2 regions of the Spiroplasma endosymbiont of Andrena trimmerana genome follow, and region 2 is predicted to be linked to the other one. Evidence: riboswitches for the same ligand, from Rfam matches in the RefSeq annotation. Region 2 holds a riboswitch; the other holds the start of a gene.
What was found. Region 2 has a riboswitch for cobalamin ahead of nrdF (class 1b ribonucleoside-diphosphate reductase subunit beta). Riboswitches for the same ligand answer to the same signal wherever they lie in the genome.

Region 1: another riboswitch for cobalamin. It lies ahead of AACL03_RS06340 (hypothetical protein); the one in region 2 lies ahead of nrdF (class 1b ribonucleoside-diphosphate reductase subunit beta).

The regions. Positions count from the first base shown of each region.
Region 1 covers NZ_OZ026455.1:1,067,996-1,083,606, forward strand. The annotation lists gene AACL03_RS06310 (hypothetical protein) at 1-466, opposite strand, end outside; gene AACL03_RS06315 (hypothetical protein) at 754-1,323, opposite strand; gene AACL03_RS06320 (hypothetical protein) at 1,400-2,086, opposite strand; gene AACL03_RS06325 (hypothetical protein) at 2,415-2,906, shown strand; gene AACL03_RS06330 (hypothetical protein) at 2,903-3,547, opposite strand; gene AACL03_RS06335 (inorganic diphosphatase) at 3,647-4,201, shown strand; cobalamin riboswitch at 4,254-4,432, shown strand; gene AACL03_RS06340 (hypothetical protein) at 4,557-5,144, shown strand; gene AACL03_RS06345 (J domain-containing protein) at 5,197-5,976, opposite strand; gene AACL03_RS06350 (hypothetical protein) at 6,033-6,647, opposite strand; gene AACL03_RS06355 (hypothetical protein) at 6,662-6,871, opposite strand; gene AACL03_RS06360 (hypothetical protein) at 7,656-7,787, shown strand; gene AACL03_RS06365 (hypothetical protein) at 7,800-8,318, shown strand; gene AACL03_RS06370 (hypothetical protein) at 8,453-8,656, shown strand; gene AACL03_RS06375 (hypothetical protein) at 8,665-9,141, shown strand; gene AACL03_RS06380 (hypothetical protein) at 9,131-9,424, shown strand; gene AACL03_RS06385 (hypothetical protein) at 9,428-9,589, shown strand; gene AACL03_RS06390 (hypothetical protein) at 9,589-9,744, shown strand; gene AACL03_RS06395 (hypothetical protein) at 10,005-10,241, shown strand; gene AACL03_RS06400 (hypothetical protein) at 10,254-10,451, shown strand; gene AACL03_RS06405 (hypothetical protein) at 10,453-11,280, shown strand; gene AACL03_RS06410 (hypothetical protein) at 11,297-11,455, shown strand; gene AACL03_RS06415 (IS30 family transposase) at 11,679-12,629, shown strand; gene AACL03_RS06420 (hypothetical protein) at 12,800-12,928, shown strand; gene AACL03_RS06425 (hypothetical protein) at 12,947-14,131, shown strand; gene AACL03_RS06430 (hypothetical protein) at 14,147-15,611, shown strand, end outside.
Region 2 covers NZ_OZ026455.1:389,146-404,756, reverse strand. The annotation lists gene AACL03_RS02410 (ABC transporter permease subunit) at 1-1,057, shown strand, start outside; gene AACL03_RS02405 (ABC transporter permease) at 1,057-1,977, shown strand; gene AACL03_RS02400 (IS30 family transposase) at 2,090-3,040, opposite strand; gene AACL03_RS02395 (hypothetical protein) at 3,340-4,212, shown strand; gene AACL03_RS02390 (glycerophosphodiester phosphodiesterase family protein) at 4,364-4,801, shown strand; gene AACL03_RS02385 (hypothetical protein) at 4,831-5,091, shown strand; gene AACL03_RS02380 (MFS transporter) at 5,091-6,539, shown strand; gene AACL03_RS02375 (ABC transporter ATP-binding protein) at 6,688-7,593, shown strand; gene AACL03_RS02370 (ABC transporter permease) at 7,586-8,449, shown strand; gene AACL03_RS02365 (BspA family leucine-rich repeat surface protein) at 8,563-8,694, opposite strand; gene AACL03_RS02360 (hypothetical protein) at 8,725-8,847, opposite strand; gene AACL03_RS02355 (hypothetical protein) at 9,170-9,691, opposite strand; gene AACL03_RS02350 (purine-nucleoside phosphorylase) at 9,978-10,805, shown strand; gene tsaD (tRNA (adenosine(37)-N6)-threonylcarbamoyltransferase complex transferase subunit TsaD) at 10,780-11,718, shown strand; gene coaE (dephospho-CoA kinase) at 11,729-12,322, shown strand; cobalamin riboswitch at 12,513-12,678, shown strand; gene nrdF (class 1b ribonucleoside-diphosphate reductase subunit beta) at 12,836-13,855, shown strand; gene nrdE (class 1b ribonucleoside-diphosphate reductase subunit alpha) at 13,874-15,611, shown strand, end outside.

The sequences.
Region 1 (15,611 bases), 680 kb from region 2:
TTGCAGTAATTGAAATATCATTAGAATTATATAGTTGCATCATATCCTCTTTAAATTTTTCGCCAAGTTCTCATGCAGGATTATCTTTTCAATAATGATAATCAGCTATTATTCCTTCAAAAGTTTTTGGTGTAAATGAACAAGTTACTTTACCTCAACTACCCCTTATTTCGTTTTTACCATTTAATGTTCTTTTTAATCGATTTCTGTGTTTTTCATGACGATGTTTATTCATATTTATTTTGCTATTTGTTGTTGGGTTGTTAATAATAAAATCTGTTTGATTATTACTTGCAAAATTTAATTGTTGATTTACTAAATCTAAACTAGTCGTATTTTTTCTAACTCAATTTTTAATATTTGAATTATCAATTGACTTACCATTAATACCTTGTATTTTATTATTTAAAAGTGGAGCAGTTAATACTCACAATTTAAATCAATAACTTGGACTAAAATATTTCATAATTTTGTTCTCCTTTGAAAGTAAATATAAAAATATTTACTTTCAAAACAAAGCAACTTTTATTTGTTAAATTTTACTTCTTTTTTATTTTTTTTGATAAATATTTTTGGGAAATTTTCACTCGATATTGACAGTAAATTTTATTTTTAAAAAAAATATCTACTAATAAGTTAAATTAGTAGATATTTAATACATTTTAATTATGAATTTAATTAGATATTCCGTTTTTGTTAAGTTAGGACTAATAACTAGTAAAGGAATATTTATAAATTTATGAGAAAGTATGTTTATTTTTTTTTTGTTGTAGAAACATTAGTTTTTGGTGTAGAAGCATTAATTTGTGTTTTATTAAAAACATGTGTTGGTTTAACTGAATGATTATTCTCTTGAGTAAAATGAGAATTTTTTTTGTGTTGATGTAATTTATTATTACATTTATTAAACAAATGTTTAATCAAATGTAAGGGATTTACCATACAGTGATGATGGTGACATAAAATATCAACAATATTAGTTAATAAATAATTAACATTTTTATTAGCTTCCAAATTATGTTGGATAGGTTTTTCCAAAATGCTATAAAAAGTAGGAATAATATTATTATAATTAGCGATATCTCTTTCCTGTAAATATGTTAACATTTCCAATACTTTTTTATTATTTACTAAATCATTATTACTTTTAAACTTTCTATTCTTGATAATGCTACTATGATAAGAATTTGGATCACATAAACGATATTTTATTTTCCTTGATGATTTTATTTTCTTTTTTCTTAATTTCAGAAAAAATATTATTATAAAACCAATTAAAAAAATAATACTCATGATAATAATTAAAATAACTATTAACTTCATATGTTACTCCCACATTTTATTTTTAATTAATAAGTATTAATTTAACATTTTATTTTATAAAATAAAATACTTTTTATTAAAAATAATAACGTTTAGCAGAACCTATCTTTCTTTCAACTAAGCTAAATAAGATAAAGATAAAAATAAATCTTAAAATTTCAATACCAAGTAAAATAAATAATATAATTACTGAATGATTATTAAAATTAAGAATATTATTATCATATTCATCAGGTCTTGGTAGGTTAGGACTAAAATAAAGTACTACTAAAGTTAAAACAAAAGATAAAGTAGCAATAATCGCATTTAAGGGTACTATTACTAGACCAGCACTTACTTTTTTGATAGTATCTACTTTTAAATTTTTACTTTTATTACACAATTTAAAAAGATAGTAGTAAATAAAATAAAAAGAAACAATAAATAAAATATTAGCAATATTATCAAAGAAAATTTGAATTGGCGGATGATCACTATCTGCTAATAAATGTAATCAAGGTTCAATAATACCAATTGCTAATGTATAATATAAACCAATAATTGGTAAAGCAAAAGCAATAATTAATGAATCAAAAATTCTTAATGGTAAAATTACTCCCATAAACTGAATAGGTATTTCAATTAATGAAGAAGCAACAGCTAATCCCAATAAAATTCCTGTCAAAGTAATATTAAAAATTTGTTGTTTTGAATTAATCTTTATTTTTTTCTTTGTTTTTATATCTACTTTTTCTTTTTCTTGGTCAACACTTTTAACTATCATTATAACTTCTCCTTTTTAAAATAGGTATTTAATTAATTAAATACTTATTTATAAAAATTATAAATTACTTTTAATTAAAAAACAAGACATTTATTAAATTTTTATAAAAAGTGTTAATACTACTCTAATTTAGAAAATTAATTAACAATAAAAATATCATAATAATAATTTGATAGATAATTTTTATTAAAATAAAAATAACAAAAACTAAAAAAATAAATTATAATATTAATCATTAATTTAAATAGTGTTAAATCCTTATATAGATATTTTTTCTGTATTAGGATTTTATTAAATAAAATTGCTAAAAGAAAAGGAAGATTAAAAGATGGCAAAAAAATATACACCGGAAATAAAAGAAAAAGTATTACAATATTTACAAGATGGTAAAAGTTATGGTGAAATCAAAAAAGAAACTGGCATTTCAAAAACAACAATTTGAATTTGAAAGCAAAAAGCAAGAAAGAATGAACTTAAAACAAAACATTCAGTCAACTCAGCTCCAAGAGATATATTAGAAGCAGCCATCAATATTGCAGAAATAAATTGTGATAATAATGAAAATCAAAATTATAAAGAAGAATTTTTAAATCAACAGCAAACAATAAATTTATTATCAGTAAATATTAACAAACAAATAGAAAACAACTATTTTGATAATTCAGAAGAAGATAGTGATTCAGAACGATTAGTAATTGATGAAGATTATAAAGAAGAAGTAAATATTTGAAGACCTTGAGAAGAGTCAGAAATAAAACAAAATAGTGAAGAATCTTTAGTAATAGAATTAAAAAAAGATCAATTAAAATATATTATTTAAATATTAAAATGTTGTACTAAAATTTGTACTGGCCTAACTAATAATAAATATAAAAGCAAAACTGAAGTAAATTTAATTAAATTAAATGGTACAAATACAATTCAAATCTTATCTTTAAGATCACCAGCACCATACATGTCTAAAATAAAAGCTCAATTATAAAAAGCACTAATTAATGATACTAAAATACAAGTAATAACAACTGTCGGTATTTCAATAATCATTAATCGTTTTCAAGAATTATTAGATTGCGTTTTTCAAAATGGTAATTGCTTAAATAATAATTTAAAACTACTATATAATAACAATAAAGTAATGGTACTTAACATATAAGCAAATTCACCAATTGGTTCAGCATTACCAGAAGGAAAATGAGGTAAGATTAAACTTAGTCAAGGAACAATAATGGCAATTAACAAACTATAAGGAAGTTTAATAATTAACAATGCAATTAAATTAATAGTATTACCAAAATCAATTTTTAAAAAAGGTAAAAAAATAGGTGGTGTTTCTAATAAGGTCATTAATGTTGTAACTGCCAATAAACTACTAATTAATGCTATCCTATGAGTAGTTAATTTTAAAGAATTATTAATATTACTTTTAAATTGTTGTCACTTTTTCTCATATTTTAAACTCATCTTTTACTCCTTAAAATACATTTATTATTTTAATTATATATAAAAAAATGTTTATTTATTATATAATAAAATTAATTTTTAAAAGGAGATGAAGTATTAATGAATAAAAGTGAAAATAACATTGTGCAAATGGTAGTTGAAATTCCCAAAGGATCAAGTAATAAATATGAATATGATTGAAAATCTAAAACTATGATATTAGATCGTGTTCTTTATGGTGCTAATTTTTATCCCGGTGAATATGGATATATTCCTGAAACTTTAGATTATGATGGTGATCCTTTAGATATTATTAGTTTAATTACTTATCCAACTTTCCCTGGTTGCTTAGTAGAAGTTAGAGTTTTAGGAATGATTAAAATGATTGACGGTGGTGAAGTTGATACTAAATTATTTGGTGTTGTTAATTCTGATCCACGCTTTAATGAGTATCAAGATCTAAAAGATGTACCACAACATTTACGTGATGAAATTGTTAATTTCTTTTTACAGTATAAAGAATTACAAAAAAAGAAAGTCATAATTGAAGGTTGAGGTAACTTAAAAGAAGCATTAACTGAACTTACAACATGTAAAAATATGTTTAAACAATATCAAAATGAAATGAATAATTTACCAAAAGCACAATTAGTGTCATTATTAAACAAAAAATAAACAAAAAGTATAATATATTTTTAATATATTAAATCATTTATCCTTAAATACAACTGAATAAAATTAAATAGATGAACAACTGTTCATAAAAGGGAATTAAGTAATCTTAAGCTGCCCCAGCAACTGTGATACTGATAAAAGTTACATAATCCATTGAAATCAAAGATTTTGAGAAGGGTAACAAGTAAAATGAAGTTAAGCCAGTAGACCTATCTATTTAACACTATTAAACTAATCTCTGGGTGCAGATAACAGTTATATAATTTTAATTGATGTTTTATCTCCGATTAGTATAACTAAACCACCTTTATGAGGTGGTTTTAAATTTAAAAAATAAAGAAAGCCGAGAACAAATATGAGTAACCATGTCCAAAAATTAATTCGTATCTTGATTATTCCTTCATATGCAGCACTAGTTTTTGCTTTAAAAGAAGTATTAGCAATATTACCAAATATTGAAGTTGTAACTTTTCTATTAGCATTTTCAGCATTAGTTTTTCCACTATATATGTCAATTACTATTCCTTTAATTTTTGCTTCATTAGAAATTCTACTTTACGGTGGTAATAGTTGAATATTTTTATATTTTAGTATATGACCAATATTGGTCATAATAATTTGAATATTTCGTCATTTAATTAAAAAGCATTGATGAATTTTTGTAATTATTACAAGTTTATGAGGTTTTACTTTTGGTACATTTGATTCTCTAATTCATTTAATATTATTTGGTAAATCCAGTTTTTATCTTTACTGATTATCTGGATTAAGTTTTGATGCTATTCATGGCATTGGTAACTTCATGTTTAGTAGTTTTCTGTATAAACCAATTATCAGTATTTGAAATAAATATTTACAATATTATATTATTATTGATAATAATATTATTGAAGAAAGCAATGATGAACAAACATCAAATAATGAATTATTAGTTGAACCATAAATATAAATTTATATTTAAATAATTAACTATTCATATAATATTATTTATATCATTAAACTGATGATGAAAAGTATTTATTTCAATCTCTTATTGAATCTTTTTCTTCTAAATTAAATGAATTTATATATTTTTTCAAATCATTTTCTTTTGCAAATAATTCTTTAAGATCTTCTTGTAATAAGTTTTGCTCATTAATTAATATTTGCATATTAGTTTTTACTATATCATATTTTTCTTTTAAATTTTCTTTTTCCCTATTGGTTTTTATAAATTCATTTTTATTTTCACATAGTTCTTTTTCTGTTATTTTATTTCAATCATAAAAACCTAAAGTAATACATTTAATATAAAAATTAATTCTTGGATTTATTTTCTTTGTATTTAAATTAATAATAGATTTTCTTAATTTAGAACTTTTTGACTGTAAAGTTAAAAGTTCTTTTTCTAATTTCTTTAATTCTATTTTAAAATCAAGTATTTTAGGTAATAACTCAATATAATTTTTTTTCATTTTTTGATCAATTTCTTTTTTAAATATCTTAAATTTTTGCTTAGCTAAAATTTCTTCTTTTTGTTTATTTTGAAATGTTTCTTGTTCTGCTTGTTGTTTTTTTAAATTTTCTTTCCATATTTTATTAGTTTTTTCTTCATATTCTTTTTGTTTAACTAAAACATTACGCGCTTCACTTAATTTTTGAAAATTAATAGTTGCTTCTGGATTATTAGTATTTTTATCTGGATGTAATTTTAAAGATAAACGTCTAAAAGATGCATTAATTTCAGGAATTGTTGCACCAATAGATAAACCTAATAATTCATAATATTGTTCCATTTTTAGTTTTTTTCCTTTTTAATAAGCACTACTATATTCATAAATAATGGTTATATTTATGGTAAGTTTTGTACACGATCATTTACTGGTTTTTGATTAATTAATTCTAAAGCATTAATTTCTTCAACAAATTTAGAACAAGAAAATTCTTTAGCTGATGAAGTGTTCTTTATACTATTTTTTTTATCATTAATATTTTTTCATAATTCAGTTAATTTAATTAAATTATTTAACTCATCATTTATTTTTTTTCTTTCTAAACTAATATTTTCAAATATTAGTTTTAAATCTGTTCGTTCATTAGTTTTTTCTTGTATTTCCTTTTTATTTTTATTTAGTTTTTTTTCTATTCTTTTATTTTTATTAATACAACCAAAACTAAACATTGTAATAATAAAATTTTTAAAATTGCCGATTTTTTGCTTTTCCAAAAAAACATTTTCTTCTAATAAACTAGTTATTTTAGAAGTAGCATCAGTAATTACATCAATATAATCTGATAATATTATGGTTCTTTTTTCAACTTCTTTATCTAATACTTCAATTTTTTCATTAAATACTTGAATTTGTTCAATTGATAATGATTTAATATCATCTTCGGTAAGTAATTGAATTTGCTCATCTGTAAATATTTTAATTTGTAAATCTTGTTTATCCTTATCTAATGGCATATTTTACTCCTTATTTAATAAGCATTTTTGTTAAGTTGTTTTTTAACTTCATTAATCATTTTTTCTAATTGATTAATTGCTTCTATTTGTTCTGCAATTCCTTTTTTAGTTTCCTTAGAAACAGAAACTGTTTCTAATTCATTTTGTAATTTTTCTTGTCCAATTTCTATTTTTGATTTTAACTCATTGCTAGATGTTTGTGTTTTACTTTCTTGCTGTTCCATAAGTTCATCTCCTTTTTAACATAAAAACCCATTTGCTTTAAAATTAAAACAATGGGTTTAAAAACATTATAAATTCATTATATGCCTTTCTAAGTGAAAATCAATTAAAAAAAACAGGGAGATTGTCAAAGTTACGAAATAATTTATTATCATATTAGTAACTTATTTCCAAAAATGAATTATTTGAAAAATAATGAAAATTAGACAAAATTACTCTCTTTTCTTAAAACATTAAATTTATATTTTATATTCGACGTATTTAAAAAAAATAAAATATACATTTTGTAAGTTAAATTAAAATTATCAACAAGGAAAAAGACAAGAAATAATCTTGTCTTTTTTTGTAATTGTAAAATTTTAAAATTTTTAATAACCGTCTTTAGCACTATTATCAACACGTGTTGGGGAACTAAAAAAGTGAACTACAACACAGTTGTTAAAAATAGTAGCTAAAACATGTGGACTTGCATGGATAAATAAAAAGTGGAGTGATACCTAATAAAATATACTAACCATTAATGGTAATTCTTGGGGTGGGAGCGAATTGGAAACTAGTATATATAGACCTGTTGTAGGGACCAATTGTATTAATTCTATTCTTTATTTAACCAACCTTGCCACTCCCCAGTGAGCAAGTGTTGGTTTTATTTTTTATTTTTTTTGAAAAATTTTTTTGGGCGAGAAAATAAATTTCAAACTTGTAAAAAAAATTGAGCGGGGCCGGTTCAATTAAAATATTAATTTATTAAACATAAATTAAATAAATATTGAATCGAATGCCTCAATGTTTTTTAAAATTTCACAATTTATTTTTGAGCCCAGTTTTCATGGAATGAATAAAACGAATAGTAGTAGTATTAATAATCTAAACATCAAAATATATGTTCTTTATGCTAGAAGCAACAGAACATATTAGGAAAGGATTATTATGCAAATAGAATTTAAAAAAGAACAAATTGTTAAAGATAAACCACAATCTATTCTTATTGATTATGTTGAATATAAATTATCACTTCCAAAATGAATGATTAAAAATAATTCTTTTATTGTTGATAACAGTTACACATATTGAGTTTTTAATTTAGAAAATATTAAAAGAGAATTAAGTGGTAATGAATTAATAAAATTATTAGAACCATATATTAAAGACCAAAAAATAACTGTTAATAAACCAATTACTCCAAAAGAATATTATCTTAATGATATAAAACTTGAACCATTAACATTTTATGAACAGCATAATAGTTGATTTATGGGTGAAATAACTGATAACAAAACTAAAATTACTAATCCTTGTTTTAAATATAACATTACGTGAGAAGAAAACAGAAAAGGTTTTAAAATAAATAATCCATATAAGCATAATGATTTAGCAATTAATTATATAGTTACTTCTTATAAGGAAATTTCAAATCATAATGAAAAAGTATTTTTGTTGAACATGTAAACAAAATAAATTAGATTATTTATTCTTTAATACTAATGATATAAAAACAAGAAAATATTTTTTAAGAGATAAAAATAGTAAAGCAATTTGTTATGACTGTATTTTAAATATTAAGTTAATTAGGAGGTATAAATATGGATAAAGAATATTTAACTAAAAGAGAAACGATTTGCATACCAGACAGTGATGATATTGAATTTAAAATAGGGCTAATTAAACTGATTGATGATTTAAAAAAAGATAATTTAGTTTGTGGTCATAAAGAATTTATTGAAGAATGTAAATATTGTTGATGTAATTGTGATTTAGAAATTATTAAAACGGTTATTAGAGGTTAACTTAATTAATGCAATATGACTTAATTATTGGAATTGACCCTGCTGGAATTGGTAATAATGGAATGGTTATATATTCAAGTGAAACTAATAATATTGTTTTTAATGAAACATTTAATACATTAACTGTTTTATGAACTAAAAATATGTATAAAGAAAAATTGCAATTAATTAAAGAAAAATTTATTGATAAAAAAATATTAGTTATTGTAGAAAATTTCTTTTTAAGTTCAAAACAATTATTAACTAATCCATTATCAACACCTAAAATTATTGGTGCATTAATGGTATTAGTTCAAGATGTTTTTAACTGAGATTATTTCGAAAATCACCCAAAAAATAAAAATAAAATAACAGATTATAAAGGAAATATAAAATTAACAAAACATGAACAAGATGCTTATAAGCATATTCAATATTATTTAAAAAATCATAAGAAAATATTGATTTTTGATAATTATTTAAGGAATTCTAAAAATGAAAGATAAAGAAAATTATGTCAAATTAAAAGTAAAACTGAGTAACACTATTGAAGCAAAATATTACGAAAAAGGTAATAAGGAATTATATTATAGTGTTCGTGGTCAATGAAATGGATTAAATTATGTTACTTTAATTTTTAATAACCCAAAACTTTATAGACGCTGTATTTTATTAAACAAAAATGATGAAATTTTAGTAACTGGTCAAATCTTTAACACTTTAAACATTCCTAAAAATCGTGCATTTTGTTCAATCAATGTTAAATGATTTAAAAAATGAAAAGAGTAAAAAATGATATTATGAAAAATTTTATTGATAATACCAATATTAATAACATCTATAACACTAATAATAATTTTAATATTTATTATTAAAGAATTAAAAAATGAATATAAAGTATTAAAAATATTAAGTGAAATTGCTAATCAAATTAAAAATAAGGAGAAAAATTAATGATTAAACAAAAATTAATTGATTATATTGAAGAGGAATGAAATATTAATGTACATCATTGTGATTGTTGTGATTATTCTTATGAAAATGATAAACCAGAAAGAATTATGAAATTACTTGAATTAATAAGAAATGGAGAATTTGATAATGAGTAATAATAAAAATGAATTAAAAATTCCTAATTTTATTAAAAGTAATAAAGAATAATAAATGTGGTTATGGTAGATTTTATGCACATAAATGTAATAACTTTTGTAAACAAAAACAAAATAAAAGAGTTAGAAAAGAAAAGTTAAATTATGAATAAAGAAAAATTAATTATTTCTATGAAAGAAAGAATAGATTTATTAAATAATTCATTAATAGAATATTCATCCAAACTTTATGAGTTAGAAAACTGAGGTGAATTTGACTAATGATAATATTACCTACTTTGTTTGAAAATAAAGATGAAATTGAAATATTATCACTATTTCCAAAAGCAATTCATACAAGTAATGATATTAGAGCAATTATTTTAAGACAATACCCAAATGTTAAATCCAAACACATAATTGTTTCTGACCCAGAAAGTAATGTTGCATTAATAGTTGGTGATAATGATGTTTATCAAGGTTGAATTAAAGTAACAATTAAAAAATTAGAAAATTAAAGGAGATTAAATATGACTAAACGCGAATTTTTAATTAAATGAAATGTAGATGAAAAATTATTTTTTATTGATAATGTTGAATTTTTACATTCAGATACACATATAATTTTTAATTGAAATGATGATTATTGAAGCATTGATTATCATTCAAAAGAGATGAAAAAATTTATAGAACTATTAAATGATTTAAAACAAATTAAAGGAGAATAAAATGCCAAGTATAGAAAATCAATCAAATTATACTTTAACTAAATTAATTAGAACTGGAATAAGTCCAATTTGTGCAATGATTGGTACAAGTGCTTATTATGGTCAAGTAATTGCAAATCCAGTATTAGGTTCAATTAATAGTTTATTATTTGGTAAAAAATTAGGTTTAGATATATGAAATTTAAATCAAAGACCAAATACTAAAACTAAATTAATTAATAGTTCTAAAAAAATTATTTTAGGTTTAGGAACAATTGGATTAGCAAATTATAGTAAATGAACTGAAAACAATATTAATCCTATTATTCCAACAACACCAATTCCAATAACTACTACAACTACAACAGAAGGTCCACCATGATTACTATTAAACAAGCAAGAAAATCAGTCATTAATGGATTGAGATACATATATTAGTTTAAATGCTTATGGTATATCAAATCTTATTAGTGGATTAACTGAGTTAATACCTAATAAATTTGAAACAATAAGAAAAATTTGTAATATGGCTACTGGTAGTTGTTTAATTTCAAGTGGTGTTGCTATGGGTATAAATAATGATTTTATGAATGCTTATGCAGTACCTACCATAGTTGCTGGTGCAAGTGAAATAATCCATAATTTATTACCTATTGAAACTATACATCATAATCAAGAAATGCAAGAAACACCATTTACAAATGAAGCTACAAGATTAATTAATGATAATAGATTTACTATTAATAGTGAAACTGCAAGTCAATATTATGGTAGTGATAATATGAGCGAAGTGCCATTAAATCATGATAATGCTTCATTAAATTGAGATTATAATCACATGAGTTTATAAAGAAGGTGAATAATTTATGAATAAAGAAAAATTAATTGAATATTATAATAATGAAATTCAGACATATAAAGAGAGAATGGAACAGTTAAATAAAGAAATGGCCTTATTAGTAAGCATTATAAGTAATTCAAAATCGATGATTGAAAGAATTAATGGTGGTCAATTTGATGAATAATTAAAAATTAAAAATAAATAGTTGAAAGGAAAATATTCAAATGAAAGAATTTTTACATGAATTAATAATTATTGGAACAAGTGTTGGAACATTAATTTGTAGAGAAATTATTGTTTTATGCTGAGTTATACTTGTAAGTGCAAGTAAATAAAATTGCAAAAAATTCTCATATAAAAATTTCATAATGCTAAATTTAGTTTAGAAAAAAGTAAGGAGTTTTTATATGAGTTATAAACATCTTGGCATAGATGAAAGAATTTATATTGAGAATCAATTGAAATTTAAATTTAAAATTAGTGAAATAGCTAAAAATCTTAATCGAAGTATTAGTACTATTATTCGAGAAATTAATAGAAATAAAGATAATAATCATTATTTTTCATTAATTGCACAAAATAAAGCTGAAAATCGAAAACAATCACATATTAGTTTTCATAAGTTTAAAAATAAGAATTTAGTAAAATATGTACAACAAAAATTACTATTAGGTTGATCACCTGAACAAATTTATGGCAGAATTAAAAATTTTCATAAAGAATGAGTTATTAGTTTTAAAACAATTTATACTTGAATTTATTTTGGAATGCTTGATAAAGTTACTAGTAAAAATTTAAGAAGAAAAGGTAAAAAACGAAAATCTAAAGAAAATCGTGGCAAGTTTAATGGTAAATCAATTAAAGAACGAGATATAAATGTTAATGATCGTATAACACTTGGTCATTGAGAAGGAGATACTATAGTATCATCACGAGGTAAAAGCAAATCATGTTTAATAACTTTAGTTGAAAGAGTATCACGATTTACTTTAGCAATATTAGTTAAAAACAGAACTACTAAAGTTATTAATAAAAATGTCAGTTATTATTTATCAATTCTTCCTAAAAACATTGTTAAAACTATTACTTTTGATCGTGGCAAAGAATTTTCAAATTGACAACAACTTGAAAAAAATTTAGATGTAAAAATTTATTTTGCCAATCCATATTCACCTTGACAAAGAGGTACTAATGAAAATACTAATGGTTTAATTAGAGAAAAATTTCCTAAAAAATTTATTTTTTCAAAAACTAATAAAAATGAAGTTCATAAATTTATATTGTCTTTAAATCAAAAACCGAGAAAAATACTAAATTATCTTTCACCAATCGAATATTTGGATAGAAAAATAATTTAGTTGCACTTACCTTTACAATTTAGCAATTAAATAAACTTAATCAAGAAATTAAAGAAAAAGAAATAATTAATATATTTAAAAAATATCAAGTTAAAAATGAATTTTATGATTATTTAAAATTTAAAACTAATAATTTAGAAAATTCAAAAATTGAAGAAACTATTAAAAAAATGATTAAAGAGCAACCAGTATTTAAACAAACAATTAATACAGGTGGTAATAAACAAATAATTATTAATAATAAAACAAATGATAAAGAAAATTTTTTAATTAATTATAAAAAGAAAAATTATTTATAAACGAAAGGAAGAAATAAAATGTCAGTACCATTTAATCAAAATTTAGACAATACAGAGAGATTAGTAGAAGCACCAGAATTTATAGAGTTTTTTAAAATTTCAAATAGTCCATGGGCAAACTTTTTCCCTACTGAAATTGTTGATTCAGTAAATATTGAGTTTATTGTTAAAAAACCAAAAAAACCGGAAATAAAAATTATTGCTTGAGATGATAAAAGTAAAAGATATGAATTACCATATGTTGATACAGATAAAATTAGTAAAAAAATAACTAAAAAATATCTTGCAGGAGAAATTATTGCAGATGTAGATTTAAATGCAAATAATGGACAAAATTTATTAGATAGCATGCAATATGAAGTTGCAAATGATTTAGCAGATAAATTAGCAATTGATGATACACAAGCAATTGCAAAATCTGCTACTAAAATAGATATTGAAGATACAACGCCAATAGGATATTTAAAATCAATGTTATCTGCTTGAAATACTTTGTTTCAATTTAGAAACATTGCAAATAGTAAATTTTTTATTACTAATGGTCTTTATGATAGTTTAGTTTATTTAGCAGATAATAAAGGTTTAATCACCGATAATCAGTTAGCGCAACAATTACGTTTAAATGGAAATAATTTATATGTAAAAGGTGTATTATGTGAAATCGTTCTTGATGACTATATGATTTTTACTAATGATAAAAATGAACAACAACTAATGACTTTTGTTTTAGCAACACCAAGAGCAATGAAAAGATACATGTTAGAAAGAACAATTATTTATGTAGACTTTATTAAAGATGATAAAGCAGGAAGAGCATATAAAGTTGCTGGTGAAGTTGTTGGAGAATCAATACCTTATATTTCCAATAATGAAACAACATCAAGATGAATGTTATGCGGAATTATTAAAGCAGAGAAAACTGATTTAAAAACTAAAATTACAAATTTAACAACTGATATTACTGCAAATGTTAATAACAATAATAGTGAATTAAATACACAAATAAAAAGTACTAATGAACTTAAATCATTAAATCCTAATTTAACAAATCCAACTATTAAATATTTTAGTGATGCACAAGGTAAAACTAATGTAAGTAATCAAAAACAAAAAGCAGGTGATTTATATATAACTATTACTGCAAATGTTAATGATTTAAATTATAAAGGAACAACAAATCCAATTAAAATAACTCTTAAATAAAGGAAATTAAATGCCATGCCAATTGGTACAACTAGTACAGCAATACTTTTAAACATAAATAAACCAAAACATACTAGAACAAGTAACCAACAAGAAAATAAAAGTTTTTGATGAGAAATTTTAGAAATGATTGGTGTACAAGTAATTGCAGTAGCACTTGCTCCTTTTACTGGTGGATTAAGTGAAAGTGTAGCCCTTGGATTAGGTGCAAGTGATTTAGTTGCAAGTACTATTAATTTTGGTATTTATGCTACAACTGATTTTACTATTAATCAAGTTTATGATTATTTAAAAGGAAATGTAACAAAATTAAATACTTTCTTAAATTTATTATCTGCATTTGCTGGACTTAATAAAATTAGTCGTGGTTATCGTACTACTAAATTTATTAAACTAGCACAAGAAACTAAAACATTAAAACAAGTTGGTATTAAAGAAGCCAAAAATTTACAAGAAGTTATTAGTCAAGTAAGTGGAAAAGAAATTTTAACAGATAAAATTATTGGTAATAAACGTTATTTAATGAATTATAGTTTTACTCCTAATCGTGAAACAGTATTACGAGATTTAGGTTATGTTGCTGAAAGACAATATAAAAATAATTTTCAAAAATTAGAAGCACAAGAATTAAAAGATTATTTATTATTACAAAATACATTAATAAAATTAAGTCCACAATTAACTCCTAAATTTAAAATTAAAGATATTGAAAAAGCAAATAACTTTTTAAAAAAATTTAATACTGATTTAAAAAAAGTACTATCTATGAACCAACATGATTGATTAAATTTAGTTCATACAATACATTCAGAAAATAGATATGGAAAAACTTTAATTTTAGATTTACAAAAAATTCGTGCTAATTCTATTAAATTTAATTTTAAAAATAATGTTATTCATCAACTTGTTTTAAAAGCAAATCAAAGTTTTAAATATTTTGATATTAGATTTTATTTAAAAAAAGGTTTAAATAAATTTTGAAAAGATACACCATATTTTGAAAAAATAAGAGAAAGTATATATAAATTACAAGAAAAATTTGAAAAGTTAGAAAAACAAGCATTTGAAAAAATTAATAAATTAAAAGAAAAAGCAACTGATTTATTTACTAGTGCAGAAAAAAGAGCAATTAAACATGCACAATTAATTCCATTAAATTCACCAGTATTTATGGGTTGTAAAATTCAACCTTTGTCATTAGATAAATGTGCAATTACTATTTATCATCGCAATCCTAAATATAAACCAATTACAGTTGTTGATAGTATTCTTAAAGCAAAAACTTTTGTTACTCAAATACATCCATTTCATTGATATCGTTGATATAGTGGTTGATACATTGGTTATGGTATTAATCGTAATAAATGATTAAAAGCAATAGCATTTGCTCCACCAGTGGTACAACAAGTAATTAGAGATAGTTTTAAAGTATATAGAGAAATATTTAGAATAATAAGAACTTATCATAAAGTAGTAAATG
Region 2 (15,611 bases):
TAATCACTTAAAGATAGAATATAATAAATCATTATCAGATTATGAGTCAAAAGTTAAAAATTTAAAACAAAATCTTTCACAAGAAATTAATAAATTGAAACAAGAATTAAGTGATCAATTAAAGTCATTAAAAAATGAATTAGTTAAAACTAATGATAAAAAATTAAAAGAACAATTAATTTTAAAAAAATGTCAACTTCAAATTACTTATAAAATTGAAACTAAGGAATTAATTAAAAAATATAAAATTGATAAAGAACAATTAAAAGGAAAATATAATAAAATACTATGAGATGATAAGTCAGTAGTTAAAAATTTAAAACAAAATCTTTCACAAGAAATTAATAAAGTTAATAGTGATATCAACTTACAGTTACAAGCAGTTATTAAAAATAAAAATGATAAAGTTGGTGTTAATTGAGCACAATTTTTCCAAGAAAATAAAGCTTTAAATCATTATATATATAAACAATATAATGCAATTTGAAAAAAAGGTAAAATTGGTAATTGAAATAATTTTCAACAAGAAATAAAAACGATTTATGGTGAAAGTTTAAATATGTATATTAATGAAAAAATGAAATATGAAAATAATGTTTATAACTATAAGCAAGATTTAATTCGAGAAATAGTATTATTAAAAAAACAAAAAGCAATATTAGATAAGTCAAGAGTAAAAGACTTAAAATTAAATCTTTATCGAGAAATTAATAAATTGAAACAAGAATTAAGTGATGAATTAAAGTTATTAAAAAATCAAACAGTTAAAACTGACGATAAAAAAATAAAAAAACAATTAATTTTAGCAAAACATCAACTTCAAACTAATTATAAAAATAATGTTAAAGACTTAATTAAAAATTATAAAATTGACAAACAGCAATTAAAAAGTCAAATTATCCCAATTAATAGTAATATTAATATATTAACTAAACAATTTACTAAAAAAGCGGAAATTGAAAAGACAACTTTTATTAATAAATTTACTGATATATTTAAAAATGAACAACAAGCAATTATGAAAATAAAAACTGAAAGAACAGGAGGAAAAAGTTAATGGAAGCACTCAAAATAATTCTTGAACATTCTAGTTTAATTTTTGTTGTTTTAGTACTTGGTGCATTATCTGGATTAATTTCAGAACGTGCTGGTGTTGTTAATATTGGTATTGAAGGAATGATGACAATTGGTGCTCTTGCTTTTTCTTCATTTGGAAAAAATATAGGTGTTAATTGAGGTAATTGATCACAAATTGTTGCTTTATTAGTAGCTGGATTAGCGGGAATGGGATTTGCTTGTTTCCATGCTTTTGCATCAGTTACTTTAAAATCTGATCAAATTATTTCTGGCGTTGCAATTAATATTTTAGCAGCAGCAATTGCAGTTTTTGTTGTTCAGTTACCAGGGAATAATGGTTTTATTTCATTAACAAATATTTATCAATTACCAAAAATTGGTAATAATGAATTTTTTAATTTATATTTATTTTTAGCAATTATAGTTTTAGTAAGTATTGCTATTATTCTAAAATATACTAAATGAGGATTACATCATGTTGCGACTGGTGAAAATCCCAATGCGGTTGATGCTGCAGGAATTAATGTTATTAAACAACGATATGTTGCTGTATTATTATCTGGTTTTTTAGCAGGAATTGCTGGTGGTATTTTTCCAATGTATGCTAGTCAAACTTTTCGTGGGACAGTTAGTGGAAATGGTTTTATTGCTTTAGCTATTTTAATTTTTGGACAATGAAGAGTACCATTGATTACAATTGGTGCTGCCTTATTTGCTATTGTTGAAACAACAGGTGCCAGAATTACGTTTTTACCAAATATTCCTCAATGAATATCAAGTAATTCTGATATATGGAATATATTGCCTTTTGTAACATCTTTATTAGTTTTAGTGTTTACATCAAAATGAAGTAAAACACCAAAAGCATTGGGTATTGCTTTCAATAAATCTAAACGATAAAATTAGTTATTAATAATTTTAATGATGAATTAATTTTGAAATTAAATTTTACTTTTTTAGTAATATTTTCTAAGATTTAATTAAAAATGCTAAATTGTAAAGGTAAGTGCAACTAAATTATTTTTCTATCCAAATATTCGATTGGTGAAAGATAATTTAGTATTTTTCTCGGTTTTTGATTTAAAGACAATATAAATTTATGAACTTCATTTTTATTAGTTTTTGAAAAAATAAATTTTTTAGGAAATTTTTCTCTAATTAAACCATTAGTATTTTCATTAGTACCTCTTTGTCAAGGTGAATATGGATTGGCAAAATAAATTTTTACATCTAAATTTTTTTCAAGTTGTTGTCAATTTGAAAATTCTTTGCCACGATCAAAAGTAATAGTTTTAACAATGTTTTTAGGAAGAATTGATAAATAATAACTGACATTTTTATTAATAACTTTAGTAGTTCTGTTTTTAACTAATATTGCTAAAGTAAATCGTGATACTCTTTCAACTAAAGTTATTAAACATGATTTGCTTTTACCTCGTGATGATACTATAGTATCTCCTTCTCAATGACCAAGTGTTATACGATCATTAACATTTATATCTCGTTCTTTAATTGATTTACCATTAAACTTGCCACGATTTTCTTTAGATTTTCGTTTTTTACCTTTTCTTCTTAAATTTTTACTAGTAACTTTATCAAGCATTCCAAAATAAATTCAAGTATAAATTGTTTTAAAACTAATAACTCATTCTTTATGAAAATTTTTAATTCTGCCATAAATTTGTTCAGGTGATCAACCTAATAGTAATTTTTGTTGTACATATTTTACTAAATTCTTATTTTTAAACTTATGAAAACTAATATGTGATTGTTTTCGATTTTCAGCTTTATTTTGTGCAATTAATGAAAAATAATGATTATTATCTTTATTTCTATTAATTTCTCGAATAATAGTACTAATACTTCGATTAAGATTTTTAGCTATTTCACTAATTTTAAATTTAAATTTCAATTGATTCTCAATATAAATTCTTTCATCTATGCCAAGATGTTTATAACTCATATAAAAACTCCTTACTTTTTTCTAAACTAAATTTAGCATTATGAAATTTTTATATGAGAATTTTTTGCAATTTTATTTACTTGCACTTACAAGTATAACTCAGCAAATATAATAAAATAAAAAATTTTATGGGTATTTTATACTATAAAATTTTTTATTTTATTAAGAATTTGAAAAAAATTGCAATAATACAGTTTTATTTATCAAAAAAAATAAATATAATTTTTGATAGATAGAAAAAATGTGGTAAAAGTTTAAATTAAATTTAATTAATTATGTTTATAGGAGGAGCAAAGCATATGGATAATGAAAGTATAGTTATTAATGTACCTTATTTATTTCAAAAAAATAAAGAAAAAAGACAAGAATATAAGCAAAGACCTGAAGTGAAAGTAAGGAGGAGAGAATATGATAAAAAAAGATATCAGCTTATTAAAGAAAAACAGCGAGAGTATAGTAAATTATGATATTGACGCAATAAAGAAAGGCAACAAGAATATAGAAAAAAATGTTATCAGCTTAATAAAGAACTGGAACTAAAAAATAGTAAATTATGATATCAACGCAATAAAGAAAGGCAACGAGAATATAAACAAAGATCTGAAGTAAAAGCAAGAAAACGAGAATATGATCAAAAACCCGAAGTAAAAGCAAGGAGAAGAGAGTATGATAAAAAGAGATATCAACTTAATAAGGAAAAAAAGCAAAAACAAAGAGAATTACAATCTGGTTATGTTTTTAGTTCAAAACAAAATTTTGATTTAAGCAATTTTAATTGTGATGATATGTGTAGTGAACAAATAAAAAATATTGCATGAGATGTTTTAGAATCACAACTTTATTCAGAAACACAAGAAACAGAATTAGATAAGTTGTTAGAGGAAATAGAATTTGAATATATGGCTAATGAAGAACAAAGTTCGGTACTAAGTAGTGAAAATTTGTTATCTAATTTAATTTATGATAATGTTTGTGGTGAACAAGTTATAAAAGATGTATTAAATAATTTAGAATTAGATCAATTAAATTTATTAGATAAATCTATTGAACAATTGTTACTTAGTGAAAAAATAGCAGAACAAAACTTTGAATGAAATAATAGTATTCTATTTGTAAGTAATTTAGATAGTGATATTTATGATTATAATTCAGTAACGACACTTATTCCTTAATTAAATTTATTTTTAATTGTTAATTTTTACTTAAACTTAAAAAAATAAAATTTTATAGTTGAATTTTTGGGAAACACAAAGTACTTTTTTAATTACAAAACAAGTCTAGTGTAAAATAATTAGGTATAGGAATATTGGGGGTGTTTATTTTATGGCATTATTAGTGGCACATCGTGGATTTCGTTCTACAGAAGGTGAAAATCGAATCATTGATTTCCAAAATGCTTTGAAAATTTGCCAAGCAGTAGAGTTTGATATTCGATTAACAAAAGATAATAAAGTAATTATTTTTCATGATGATACATTTGAAAGAATTGCTAATAATAAAAGTGAGGTTAGTAGTTTATTATATGAAGAAATTATTAATTTGGAATTTTTTAAAAATAATAAAGAATGAATTCCACCATTATTTAATGATTTTATTGAAAAATTAAGTAAAAATTATCAAATGATTAATGTTGAAATTAAAGAAGAAATTAATCGTAAATATACCTCAAATCAACTAATGGTTATTTTTTCAGAAATTAAAAAATTAGAAAAAAAAGTAAAGCTGAAATTATTGTTTCTTCATTTAATCACCAGTTATTAAACGAAATTGTTAAAAGAATTAAATATCCTATGAAAAAAGGTTATTTATTTGAAAATAAAAATGATTTTAGTGAAAGGTATATTAAAAACTTTGATTATTTGCATCCTTCAATTTCCGTAGTTTTAGATTTTGAAATGATTAGTAAGTTAAAAAAATTAAAAAAACCGTTAAATATATGAACATTTAAGAGTGATGAAGAAGCTGTGAAGATAAATGAAATCTATGGTAATCAAGTAGCTGGCTATATTAGTGATAATCCTAAATTATTATGAAAGCAGAAAAATAAATAATGAAGATATTTTTAAGTAAATGTTGAAAAAGTTTTACGCACAACTTGGATAATAAAACTATTTTGATTATTAGCATTTTAGCTTTATCTGATTTATTTGTTTTTAGTGGAGTACTTTATTTACGATATATTATTCCTAACTTTAATCAGTATATTAATTTAAATCAAGATGAGTTTGATTTTGTTGTTGCTATTTATGGTTTTGTTGCTCTTATTTCTAGAATTCCAGGCGGTTGACTTACTGATCGTTTTAGTGCAAAAAAAATAATGATAGTATCACTTATAATAACTGGATTATGTGGTTTATGATGAACATTAATAATTCAACTTAATATGGATAAAAATATACGAATGATTCAATTGTATATTATTTATACAATATGGGGTATTTCGATTGCCGGACTTTTTTGAGCACCACTTTGAAAATTAGTATCACAGAATGTAACAAAAGAACAACAAGGGGTTGCTTATGGTCTTGAAGGCACAGTTTTGGGATTATTTGGTTTAATTTTTATTGCTGGAATTGCAACAGGAATAACAATTTTAACTAAAAATTTACAAAATCAGTATGGTCAAAATGATTTTATTACAAAAATACCATTTTTAGTTTTTGCTTATTTTATTTGTGGTATGGTACTTATAATGGCATTATTAGTTTGAATATTTATTCCTAATAAAAAACGTGAAGAAACAGAAATTATTTGAAAAGAAAAAATAATTTCACTATTTCAACCAATGAAATTTTTGCGAGTTTGACTTTGTGGTATTTTTGTTTTTGGAATGTACATGTTCCAGTCTACTTTTGCATATTATATGAAAGATGCTTTAACAGAAGTTGGTGTTACTGTTGGTGTAGTAACTATTCTTGGTGGAATTCGTTCATATGGTTTAAGATTTTTAGTTGCTAGTCCAATTGGTCGTTGAGCTGATAAGTGAAAGTCTTACGTTTTGGGTTTAATATTTTTATTATTAGTTGGAATGATTGCATGTTCTTTATATGTAGTTATCCCTGGTTGAGGTAATGCTTGATTTTTACAGTCATCAAAAGCAGTTCAAATTTTATTTCAAGTTATAATGTGTTTACTTTTTATGTTTATTGGTTGTGTAGGTTGAGCATTATTGACGTTAAGATTTGTTCAAGTTGGAGAATTACCAATGGAAAAAAATAGTTATGCTAGTACAATATCATTAATTTCTTGAATTGCTTTTACTCCAGATGCTTGATTTAATTATGTTGCTTCAGCCATTGGAAAATTGCCAAATAATTCTTATGTGGTTGACGGTCATCGAAATTATTCATTGCAGGGAATTCAAATTTTATTAATTATTGCTATCGTTTGTGTTTTAGTTGGTTTAATTGCCGGAATAATTATTTATATTTTAAATAAACGAGAGTTAAAGAAACTAAATAAAACTTCATTTCGTTTTCGTGAGTTAGGAAACGTTTAATTATTTAATTAAATTAAATGATAATATTTTATAAAACTTGAAAATAGTATATTAAAGATTCTTTTATAAAAAGAAACATACCATTATTTATATTTTCTTCTTTTTGGTTTATAATAATTTCATGAATTAGTTTAGTTTGGAGGAAAATATGAATATAATTCAATTAAAAAATTTAACTAAAGAATATTCTCCAAATATTGGTTGTTTTGATATTAATCTTTCAATCAACAAAGGTGAAGTTTATGGTTTTATTGGCCCTAATGGTGCTGGAAAAACTACTGTTATTAGACAAATGATAGGTTTTATTAAATCTGATACTGGCTTTGCAAAGATTTTAGATTATGATTGTTGAAAAGAATCGGCAAAAATTATGGAATCTCTTGGCTATTTAGCTGGTGAAGTAACATTGCCTGATTATATGTCAGGAATTGCTTATTTAAAGACAGTAGCTAATATTAGAAAAAATATTTCTTGGGCATATGTTGAAAAATTAATTAATTATTTTGAACTTGATGCAAAAAGAAAAATTAAAAAAATGTCTAAGGATATGAAACAAAAAGTAGCGATTATTTCAGCTTTTATGCATAAACCAAAAGTTTTGGTTTTAGATGAACCAACTTCAGGTTTAGATCCTTTAATGCAAGAAAGGTTTAATACTTTAATTAGAAATTCTAAAAATGAAGGTGCAACAATATTTATGAGTTCCCATATTTTTGGCGAAATTGAAAATATATGTGATAAAGTTGCTGTTATTAAAAAAGGGAAAATAATTTCTGAAATATCAATTAAGGAAATACAAAATTCTGCTAAGAAAAATTATGAAATTAAATTTTCAACAGTGAAAGATTATAATGATTTCTTAAATAAAAAATGAGATATTATTGAAAAAAATAATATAACAAAAGTTATTAAACTGAATGTTTTAAGTACTAATGTTGATAAGTTTTTAAAAGAATTATCGCTTTATAAAGTTGATAATTTTAAAGAATTACCATTTAGTTTAGAAGAATATTTTATTAAATTTTATAAGGATGAGGTAAATTTTAATGATTAATTTTAGATTTGTTAAATCACAATTTAAAAATATTAAAATTCCATTAATATTATTTTTTATAATTTTATGTATTTTAATAGCTCCCATTTTAACACAAGATTATCTTGCTCCAACTATGACATTAATTGGTGAAGAACATGGAGTATCAGGTTTAGGTGGATTAGGTGGCATGAATTATCTTAATTTTGTTTTTTTTGGTATTCCGGGGTTAATATTAATTTTTTCTTTTAGTTTAATTTTAAATCATATTTTGGTTTCTAAAGAAATTGATAAAGGTTATTTAGCTTCATGATTAACAATGCCAATGTCTAGAAAAACTATTTTAAATTCAAAACTTTTTGTTTTGCTTTCTTCAATATTAATATTATATGGTTCAGTTTTTGTTTTTCAATTAATTATTTTTCCAATTAGATTTCAAGATTTTAAGCTTCAAGAATTTGGATATCTTGTTTTATATAATTTGGGTTTAATATTATTGGCTTTACTTTGAGCATCAATTAATTGAACTTTTATTAGTTACTTTAATAAGTCAGTTATTTCTCTTTCAGTAGCAACATGTATTTCAACAGTATTTATTTTGTTTCAAACAATGACATTATTCTCTTCTATGCCTGGACTTGAGTACCTTAAATATTTTAAATATATGACAATTGCTTCTTTATTTAATTCTCCATTTAAGTTTGGTGATATTCCAAATATAACACCCGCTCCCGGTGTTACAGAAGTAGCAAAAGCACCGCTTTTTTCTATTAGAGCATTAGATTTTGCTTGACAATATCCAATAATGTTAATAGTACCTCTTGGTTTATTTCCATTAGGAAATTATTTTCTTATTAAAAAAGATTTATCTTTGTAAATTGATAATATTGTTTAATAAATGAGTTTAATAAAAATATCTTTAAAGTTTTAAAGATATTTTTATTTATTTAATGTCAATAAGATATTACCTTTTTATTAAAATTTTTGATTTTAGTTTTTAAATTTTGGTAATTTATTAGAATTATCAATTTGTGAACCAATAGCAAATTCTTCATGACTTGTTACTTTATTTACATTTCATTTTGAAAGATCTTGGTTAAATGATTTGGTTTCTATGAACATTTTTCTCAAAGAAGTTATTTCTGGTGGTAATTAATTAGGTATTTTTTCAATTGTTCTTGGCATATTAACAACTTGAATTTCTCCTGATATATTTTTAAAAAATCCAATTTGACTAATTTCTTTACTATTTATCTTTGATAAATCTTTTTTCATTAGTTGTTATTTGTTTTCCGTTTTTATCAATATAAATTGTGTCTTGTTGTGTTTTATTTTCAATATAATTAGTTATAATATTATTTTTTGAATAAACTAGTTAAATTACCTGTGGTTGTTGCAAGTGTTAAAACACTTAATGTTTTGATTAATGTTTTCATTAAGATCTCCTTTTTTTGTTTTCCCTAATAACTTCTTAAGTTTAAGAAGTTAATTATAATTTAAGTTGTTTAAAAATAAATTCAATAAGTGTTTAGTTTATGATAGAAATAAAAAATAACTAATTTCATTAATGAAATTAGTTATTTTTAAATATAAAAATTTATTTAAATGGAGAACTATATGGATTGCTATTTGCCCTTCTTTCTCAATGAGAACAACTAGGTGTTTCATTAATTTTGATTTTATTAGTTTCATTCCATGAACTTTTTAACTTTTCACCAGTTTTTAAAACTGTATCAAAAAGTATACCAAAAGTTCCATCATGATAAACAGATGGTTCATTCATACGTACATGCTTTAATTTTTCAAATTCTTGACTTTTTAATGCTTCTCGTTGTTTTCTTTCTTCTTGACAATATGGTCTATTTTTTATTACTTCTATTTGTTTATAATTATTTATTCATATTTTTTCTTCTTTTCGCAATTTTTGTTCTAATGGTCTTATAGTATCATTTGTTTCAATTACTCGTTCTGCTTCTGTTCTTCAATTTATTTGATCTAATTTTTCTCATTCAAAATATATTTTTTGTTGTAAATATTTCCGATTTTCAGAAGAACTTTTCATTTTTCTTTGGCATTCTTCTATTTCTTTTTTATTTCCTTTAGTTAAATTTTTAAACATTTATGTTTCCCACCTTTTTAAAATAAAAACTCATTTACTTTAAAATAAAGTAATGAGTTTTTTATAAACTAAACATTATTTAGTTTTAATAAATTATACTAAAAAACTAAAAAAGGTGTTGATTAAACTTTTTTTAGAATATTTTTTATTTTCTTTAATTAGTATGAAAAGTTATAAAATTAAATTTAATTTTTAAAATAAAAAACTAGTCATTAAGAATATTAATGTTGTTACTAAATTAACAATATATTATAATAACTATTATTATTTAAAAAAAGGAGAATATATGGAAAATAAAGAAAAAATTCCAACAGCTCATATCAAAGCTGCTCGTGATCAAATTGCAAAAGTAGTAATTATGCCAGGTGATCCATTACGTGCTCAATTTATTGCTTCTAATTTTTTACAAGATTGAAAACAAGTAAATAATGTTCGTAATATGTTAATGTTTACTGGAAAATATAAAGGATATAATATTACTATTGCTGCTAGTGGTATGGGTATGCCTTCAATTGGTATATATTCATATGAGTTATTTAAATTTTATGATGTTGACTGTATTATTCGTGTTGGTAGCGCTGGTTCATATCAAAAAGATGTTAAAGTTTATGATATTATTAATACTACTAAAGTATATAGTGAATCTACTTTCGCTAAATATGCTGCTAATATTGATGAAAATCAAATTGAATCTGTTGGTAATATTAGCAAAATTATTAATAAAGTGGCACAAAAAATTGATAATGAATTTGATCAGCAAAAAAATGAAAATTCTTCGTATATAGTAAGTGAAAAAATAAATTTAAGATCGGGTTTAATTCATTCAAGTGATGTATTTTATCGTATTAATGATAATGATTATAAAACTAATCCTTTAATTAGTAAATGCTTAGCAGTAGAAATGGAATCTTTTGCCTTATTTGCTAATGCAAAACATTTAGAAAAAAATGCGGCTTGTTTATTAACAATTTCTGATTCTTTTATTACCGGTGAATCAATTTCAGCAGCATTACGCGAAACTAGTTTTAAAAAAATGATGATTTTAGCTTTAGAATCAGCAGTTGCTTATTATAAAGAAGAGGATATTGATGATAATCTTAGCGATAGAAACTAGTTGTGATGAAACTAGTGTTGCTGTTATTAAAGATAAAAAGGTTTTAAGTAATATTATTGCTTCACAAATTAAGCTTCATCAACAATATGGTGGTGTTGTTCCAGAATTAGCAGCACGAGCTCATAGTGAAAATATTGCTACTGTCTTACAAACAGCAATTGAAAAATCTAACATTTCAATTATGGATATTGATTTTGTTGCTTATACTAATACTCCTGGTCTGGCTAGTTGTTTACACGTAGGTAAAATTATAGCAGAAACTATTGCTGCTTATTTAGAAAAGCCATTGCTTCCGTGTAATCATTTGTATGGACATTTGTATGCTTCTTTAATTAATAATGAATGAGAATTTCCAGTACTTGGTTTATTAGTTAGTGGTGGTCATACACAGTTGATGTTGGCAAATGAACATTTAAATTTCACTATACTTGGTCAAACATTAGATGATGCTGTTGGTGAATGTTATGATAAAGTTGCAAGAATGTTAGGTTTAAAATATCCGGGTGGTCCTGAAATTGAACGAAGTGCTAAATTGGGAAAGCCAACTTATAAATTACCATTACCTAAAAATGATAATAGTTTAGATTTTAGTTTTAGTGGTTTAAAATCAGCCTGTGCTAATTTGATAAATAAAGAAAAAGGTAAGTTACAATTTAATAATTTTGCAACTTCTTTTCAAACAACAGTTATTCAAGTATTGATTAATAAAATTGAATTAGCATTAAAAAAACATAATCCAAAAACTTTAGTTTTAGCAGGAGGAGTTAGTGCTAATCAGCAATTAAGATTAGCAGTATTAGATTTAAAAATTAAATATCCAAATTTAAAAATAATTGTTCCAAAATTAGAATACTGTACTGATAATGCAGCAATGATTGGTATTCTTGCAAGTTATCAAATTGAACATAAGTAAGGGTGAACTCATGATTATTGGTATTATTGGTGAAGCGGGAGTAGGTAAGACAACTGCTACAAATTTTTTTCAAAATAAAGGTGCGTATGTTATTTTTGTTGATAAAATTGTTAAACATATTTATACACTAAAAGAAACAAAAAAAGCATTAATTAATGAATTCGGTGATACTTTTATTAATAATGATAAAACAATTAATAAAATAAAATTACGGTATGAAGCATTTCAACACCCTCATATTTTACGTAAATTAGAAAATATTATTTGACCAAAAATGATAAAAATTGTTGAAGAAGATATTATTCGTAATAAAATACACCAAGAATTAATTGTTATTGATTGTGCAGTATTATTTAATGCAAATTTAAATTTATTAGTTGATAAAATTCTTTTAATTGAGGCTGAGGAAGATAAAAAAATCCAACGAATAAAAGAACGTGATAATGTTAATGATTTACAAGTTATTTCATTATTAAATCAACAAAAAAAATATTTAATTTTAAATAAAGATATTGATTTTATTGTTAAAAATAACGGTACTATTAATGATTTTATTAAACAATTACAAAAAGTTGAAAAAAAGTTATTAACAAATAAAGTATAGAGATTAATGTTTTTTTTACTTTAAAAAACAATAGTAAAATATATTAAATTATTTTTGTATATTAAAATGAAAATTTTCATAATAAAAAAATTAAGAATAATTTTAAAATAGTTGAGGTTAAAAAAATACATAGTAATGTATTTATAAATTACCAAAATTGTTTTTCTTGTAGTAGAATATTTATACAACTAAATAACAAGGAACTTTAGATGTTCGGGAAAAAGATGAGAATTCTTTGCTGCCCCAGCAACTGTGATGTTGATGAACGTTACAAAACCATTGAAGATAAAACTTTGAGAAGGGTAACAAGTAAAATGAAGCTAAGCCAGTAGACCGGTCTAATTTTTTAAGTAATATTATATTCCTGGGTGTGAATTAATGATTATTTTTAATAATTGCTTTTATTTTTTAATATTTGTAATTTTAATAAAGTAATTTTTAATAATGACAACATCCTTTATATAATATAGGGGATGTTTTTAGTTGTGTAATTAAGTAGAGGGGTAATAATAAATGGCAAAAGATAACAAATATTTTCAACAATCACAGTCACCATTAGAATATATTATGAAAAATTTTAATGGAAAAATGCGGTCTGTAAATTGAAATGTAATCAATGATGAAAAAGATTTAGAGGTTTGAAACCGTATTACTCAAAATTTTTGGTTACCAGAAAAAATTCCTGTTTCTAATGACTTAACTTCTTGAAAAACATTAAATCCAAAATGACAAGAGTTAATAACAAGAACATTTACAGGTTTAACTTTATTAGATACAATTCAGGCAACAGTTGGTGATATCGCACAAATACCTAATTCTTTAACTGATCATGAACAAGTTATTTACACAAATTTTGCTTTTATGGTAGCAGTTCATGCTCGATCATACGGAACAATTTTTTCAACTTTATGTTCTAGTGAGCAGATTGAATCTGCTCATGAATGAGTAATTAATAATGAAAGTTTACAAGCCAGAGCACGTGCACTAATTCCTTATTATACAAGTGATGATCCTTTAAAATCCAAAGTAGCTGCCGCTTTAATGCCAGGTTTTTTATTATATGGTGGTTTTTATTTACCATTTTATTTATCTGCTCGTAGTAAATTACCTAATACTTCAGATATTATTAGATTAATTTTACGTGATAAAGTTATTCATAATTATTATAGTGGCTATAAATATCAAAGAAAAGTTGAAAAGTTACCAAAAGAAAAACAAGAAGAAATGAAAAAATTTGTATTTGATTTATTGTTTAAATTAATTGATTTAGAAAAGCAATATTTAACAGAATTATATCAAGAATTTAATTTAGCTGAAGATGCTATTAAGTTTAGTTTATATAATGCTGGTAAGTTTTTACAAAATTTAGGATATGATTCACCTTTTAGTGAAGAACAAACAAGAATTAAGCCAGAAATTTTTAATCAATTATCAGCTCGAGCTGATGAAAATCACGATTTCTTTTCAGGTAATGGTTCATCTTATGTAATGGGCATTACTGTAGAAACGCAAGATGAAGATTGAGAATTTTAATTTTAAAGGAGAAAAAAAATGCATAATGATGTTGTAAAAGTTTCAAACCAAAAAATATTAAAGCCAGAGGGAAAAATTCATGTTGTTTATTTTTCTTCTTTGTCAAATAATACTCATCGTTTTATTCAAAAATTAGAGGTTTTAAATTCAAGAATTCCTCACGATTTACAAGAGGAAATTTTAGTTGATAAAGATTATGTGTTAATAACACCAACATATAGTGGGGGTGGTGATATTAAAGAAGGGGCGGTTCCTAAACAGGTAATTAAATTTTTAAATAATAAGCAAAATCGTAATTTTTGTCGTGGTGTTATTGCGTCGGGGAATACTAATTTTGGTGATACTTTTGCAATTGCCGGGCCAATTCTTTCAAAAAAATTAAATGTCCCACTATTATTTCAATTTGAATTATTAGGAACTAATAATGATGTATCAACAATAAAAAATATATTAGTAGATTTTTGAGATAAAGATAAAAAAAATACCAATGAAATAAATACTTTATCTGGAACTTTAGAAAGTGATGAATATGTTACTTTAAATGCTAGAGCAAAAACTACTAATAATGCACAATTTGATTTGCAAGCAGCACAATCTTATATGAAAAATCATATTAAACCAAATTTATTGCTTTTTAAAACCGTTAAAGAAAGAATAGAATATTTAGTAAAAAATCAATATTATGATGAAACAATAATTAATAAATATTCAATTACGGAAATTGAACGATTAACAAATGAAGCATACAGTTTTAATTATCAGTTTACGAGTTTTATGGGTATTTTAAAATTTTATAATTCTTATGCTTTAAAAAGTTTTAATGGTAAACAATATTTAGAAAATTATGAAGATAGAGTTATTATGAATAGTTTATTTTTCGCTAATGGTAATATTGAACATGCTAGTAAAATTTTAAGACAAATTATGTCTGGTAGATTTCAACCAGCTACTCCCACATTTTTAAATGCAGGGAAAAAACAAAGAGGTGAATACACTTCATGTTATCTTTTACGAATTGAAGATAACATGGAATCAATTGCTCGCGCTATTACTACTTCATTACAGTTATCAAAACGTGGTGGTGGAGTTGCTTTGTGTTTAACAAATTTAAGAGAATTTGGAGCTCCAATTAAAAATATTAAAAATCAAGCAACAGGCGTTATCCCAGTTATGAAAATTCTTGAAGATTCATTTTCATATGCTAATCAATTAGGTCAAAGACAAGGTGCTGGGGCAGTTTATTTAAATGTTCATCATCCAGATATTATGTTATTTTTAGATTCAAAGCGTGAAAATGCAGATGAAAAAATTCGTATTAAGTCAATGTCTTTAGGAGTAGTTATTCCTGATATTACTTTTGAATTAGCAAAAAACAATGAACAGATGGCACTTTTTAGTCCTTATGATATTGCAAAAGTTTATGGTAAAGCAATGACAGATATTTCTATTACTAAAGAGTATTATAATATGTTAAAAAACCCTGAAATTAGTAAAAATTTTATTAGTGCTCGCAAATTATTTCAAATGATTGCTGAATTACATTTTGAAAGTGGATATCCTTATTTATTATTTGATGATACAGTAAATAAAAATAATGCTCATCCCGGTAGAATTGTTATGAGTAATTTGTGCAGTGAAATTATTCAAGTAAGTACAGCTAGTGAATTTAATAGTGATTTAAGTTTTAAAGAAATTGGTGAAGATATTAGTTGTAATTTAGGAAGTATTAATATTGCAAAAGTAATGGAAAGTGGAA